2 regions of the Paenibacillus sp. FSL H7-0940 genome follow, and region 2 is predicted to be linked to the other one. Evidence: riboswitches for the same ligand, from Rfam matches in the RefSeq annotation. Region 2 holds a riboswitch; the other holds the start of a gene.
The links. A riboswitch is a leader RNA that binds a small molecule or an ion and turns the genes downstream of it on or off. The one in region 2 is predicted to bind FMN.
Positions count from the first base shown of each region.

Region 1: it holds a riboswitch for FMN, as region 2 does, so the genes downstream of both, ribD (bifunctional diaminohydroxyphosphoribosylaminopyrimidine deaminase/5-amino-6-(5-phosphoribosylamino)uracil reductase RibD) here and MHB71_RS07545 (DMT family transporter) in region 2, are expected to answer to the same signal.

Region 1 is NZ_CP150280.1:1,212,956-1,215,160, reverse strand. Features, by position in the region: gene ribD (bifunctional diaminohydroxyphosphoribosylaminopyrimidine deaminase/5-amino-6-(5-phosphoribosylamino)uracil reductase RibD) at 1-1,021, opposite strand, end outside; FMN riboswitch at 1,345-1,513, opposite strand; gene MHB71_RS05420 (hypothetical protein) at 1,681-2,205, opposite strand, start outside.
Region 2 is NZ_CP150280.1:1,693,717-1,695,921, forward strand. Features, by position in the region: gene MHB71_RS07545 (DMT family transporter) at 1-818, opposite strand, end outside; FMN riboswitch at 963-1,116, opposite strand; gene MHB71_RS07550 (DinB family protein) at 1,201-1,701, opposite strand; gene MHB71_RS07555 (CGNR zinc finger domain-containing protein) at 1,845-2,205, shown strand, end outside.

The DNA.
Region 1 (2,205 bases), 480 kb from region 2:
GATTCATACGTTCCACACCCTCGAAGCGGAAGCTTCCAGGTGTATCATAACCGCCTACAATCTTCGGAGCGATAAACATGAGCAGTCGATCAACCAACCGTGCCTCCAGCATAGCTCCATTCAAGGTACCTCCACCTTCAAGCAAAATTGAACCAATGTCACGCTCACCCAACTTGCTAAGTCCGTTTAACAGATCCACACGTGGTCCAGGACCACAGCGTATAATCTCGACGCCGTAGGCTTCCAAACGTTCAGCAGCTTCAGGACTGGCTTCGTCTGTTGTCAGCACCCATGTTGGAGCAAGACCATCCTTAACCATTTTGGCACCTACGGGAAGACGTAACTTGGAATCCACTACAATGCGCACTGGACTAATGCCTTCGACTTGCAAACGGGTTGTTAGTTCCGGATTATCGGCGATTACCGTGTCGACGCCAACCATGATTCCCTGGTGACGATGACGAAGGGCATGCACAATCTCACGAGCGGGCTCGTTAGAGATCCACTTGCTGTCTCCGCTGCGAGTAGCAATTTTGCCATCCAGAGTAGTTGCCGTTTTCAGTGTCACGAAAGGTAGACCCGTTGTGATAAATTTAATGAACTTTTCATTCATACGTCTTCCACGCTCACGCAGTACGCCAACTTCAACTTCAATGCCTTGTTGACGAAGCATGCTTATGCCCCTGCCGGATACTTGCGGATTTGGATCTTCACAACATACCACAACACGTTTCACCTTTTCATGAATCAGGCGTTCACTACAAGGTGGCGTCTTGCCATAATGACTACAAGGCTCAAGTGTAACGTATACCGTACTTCCTTCTGCATCACTGCCTGCCATGTTAAGTGCATGCACCTCTGCATGACCGGTTCCACGTTTCAGATGGCTCCCCAGGCCTACAATACGACCTTCTTTCACAACTACACATCCAACGACCGGATTAATCCCCGTCTGTCCCTGTGCTCGTTCCGCCATATCCAATGCCAGTGCCATATAAAATTCATCATTGATCATTTCCAAATCCGTTCACCCCGCGGTTTAAAGTCTTGTTTATTAAAAAATCCCCGTCGAACAATCAGTTCGATGGGGATGATGAGAGACAAATGTCACCAGCAGGAGTGAAATGGATACAGCACGCCAACACTTTGCCCAAAACTTCATTTCGGGCAAGTGAAAATAGACACATACCTTAATGAACATCAATTACAGGTAAAGAGCTTTTATAGTGCGGCATATGTATGGAACTGTCCGGCGTAACCGGATCTTCCCTGCACAGTGCAAGACATCACAAATCGTGACTGTGCAGCAATACTCCTGCTGAATGCAAACCTGTTAGGTCTGCACCTCTCCTTCTCCCATCCAGACTATACTGTCGGTTCTGGAATTACACCAGATCAGCCATCTGCCAATGGCAGACAGGTCACGGACTTTGCATCAAGTGCTGGACTCATAGGTCCTTACACTTCCTGCATCACCGCCGGTAGGGAATTGCACCCTGCCCTGAAGGATTGCTTTCGTTATTACTTGGATGTTAGCACTTTAATGCCAAAAAATCAATTGTTTTTTGTTCCTTTTTGTCACATACTAACTTTTAATAAGCTAAGAAACAACAAAAACCGCTTCCTCTCAAGGAGGCACGGTTTTTGCTTGGAGGCCCATTTCACATCCATCGCATCATTCTACATATCAGGAAAACACCAGCTCGCCATATGCTTTAATTCTTTGGCATTATGGAATGGAGTGCGATCAGGTTCTTGCAGGGGCGAAGTCGGAAGCGGGAACTCTCTTGCCACCCTTCTGACCCAACTTGTGGAATCGATCGCAATAGCCGAGCATTTCCAGCGTCCATTCGCTCTCGGTCGAAACGTCCCATGCAAATCTGCTTTTCCCGGCATCTCTGGGAAGACTCCATCCAGATATTCAACGATGACGCGCTTGTCTCTGACTTCATGACAATATACAGTCACCCATACACCTTCCCGGACCCGAACAGCATACACATCTCCAGACTGTACCTCCCCGGTACCTGCATCAGGTGATGCCTTTGGTACTTTTCCGCGAACACTTCTCTTCTTCTCCAATGCCCCTAAGATCGTGTCCTTTACAGCTGGACTCTCACCAGGCTTATCCGCAAGTGATATATTATTCAGATCAAAATCATGAAATATCTTGTTCAGGTTGTTCTCATTAATTCCGACAGATGA
Region 2 (2,205 bases):
GGGAAGCTGAGTTCCGCGAGAGTTGCAACAGATGCTTTGGTTGACGACAGACCTTTGTAATACAACAGAAGACTGAGCAAACCTGGTAACAATGCCTGACCGAGAATGTTGAGGATGACAGCAGTCTGTTCACCCGTTCCGGACGGGAACGTCCATGCTGCACCTTCATTCCACGTCATAAAGATCAGGAGGGGAAGAGCAACGACAAAGCGCAGGGAGGTGACCGTTTCATAACGCGCCTGACCCAGCATCAATCGTCCCATAACAGTTGAACCTCCCCATAAGGCAGCGGCCCCAAGGGATAACAAGCTTCCAGCATGAATCCAGTTGTCCCAGTTACCTAATGGCAATGTGAAGCCAAATGTAAGCAGGTACGTTCCTGCTAATGCAATGAAGAACAATCCACCGAAGCGACGTGGCAACGTTTCTTTTAATAACAGTTTAGCCAGCACGATAGCGAAGAGTGGTTGCATTTTTTGCAATAAAAGCACCGTGTTCGGATCGTTATGTGTTAGTGCCATGGTGAACAATACCGTTGCGAGTGCTGATCCTCCCCATGAGATAAAAATCACGGCAATCCAGTGGCGAGCGCGCAGGTTTTTCAGGTCAGACCGGAATTTCCACAGCACGGGAATGGCAATAAGACTGACGATGATATGTTCCACCAGTACAATCTGCGTGGATGTCATCGTGTTTAGCAAAATAATTCGGAAGAGTGGGTCGACCCCCCATAAGGCGGCGCCGAGAACTACAAGCCAGAATCCGGTATTACTTCGTTCCTTGCGGTAAACAGGTGATGCTGCTGATGTCTTTTCCATATTCAGGACTCCTTCGTCAGAACACGGAATCTTCAGTTGGCAAAATCGACAAAAGCCCCCGTTTTGGTATATACCAAATAAACGGGGGCTCATCCAAGGACATGCGTCAGGAAAGAGGCCTTCCCGTGAACGGCATGTCAATGTGTTGATCTTCTCTCATCCGGACTGTACCGTCGGCCTTGGATTCACACCAAGTCAGTCGCTGAATGTCCTTCGTTAAGAACAATTAGCGAGTCGCGGGCTGGTTCCGAAGAACATCACCGCCGGTTGGGAATTGCACCCTACCCCGAAGATCCTATTCAATTATATAGTGTGTTGAACAAGCTGTAACATTAATAAGTTCATCTTATTCCTGTAAGCGCTAGCAGTTCAAGCATTATTTTTAGAAAACGATTTTCCAACTTCCTTGCTGTCTGCGAAGAAGCACGATCTGACCTGCGTGATACGCATCATGGAGTACCCAGCGAGCTAGTTCGTGTGCCCATTTCTCTTCGGAATCCATATATGCGGCTTCAAGATCTGACTCTTGTAGTGCAGCCAATTGATCTAGCAACTGCTGGGCTAATCGAGTTGTACCCTGCATCAGTGTATTCCAACCAGCTGCATCCGTTGCATCTCCCGGATTCCCAAACGTGTATTCATTGGAGTCTACAGCAGGAAGGGTAGGCTCCTTACCCTGCATGCGACATAATAAGCGATGGTTGTAATAATACATATGGTTAACCAACTGCCAGATGCTTAATCCCCCTGAAGGTGGAATCCAGGCTGCTTGTTCTGCTGTAAGACCCTCCAAGGATTTTGACAAAGGTACAATCCAATTACATTGATCCCAAGTATCATCCTTTTGAATAAGTAACACATCTAGTGCTGTTGTTTTTGTCATTGCCTTTTCCTCCTTGCGTATAATTGTGATTTGTGATGTAACTAGCTAAAACTGATTAATAAGGTTACACTTAATATAACACATCAAAGATGAGTTGTAACCTTCTTTATTTAATTAGATAGTTACGATGAACGGAGGTATATATGGACAGGTTATGGACCGATTTTGTAAACAGCGATTATCATGACTGGCGTGGGGGAGATCGATCGGAGGACAGGCTCGGGAAGGCGAGCTGGCAGCAAGATTTTCTGGAACGATGGCAACTTAACGCTTCTGTCCCTGCATCTCCAGAAGATGAGTTGTCGATGAGAAATTTCAGGAATGAATTGATAGCTCTTGGAACCCGCTTGTCTTCTGGAGCATCATTAACGGATATAGAAAAACAATGGTTGAATGGCTTTATGGAAGCAGGACATGTGAGAAGAACATTGAATACAATTGATCAGGAACTGAAACTCCAACTGGTAGCTGTGGAAGCTCATTGGCATCAGGTTATGGCTGAGG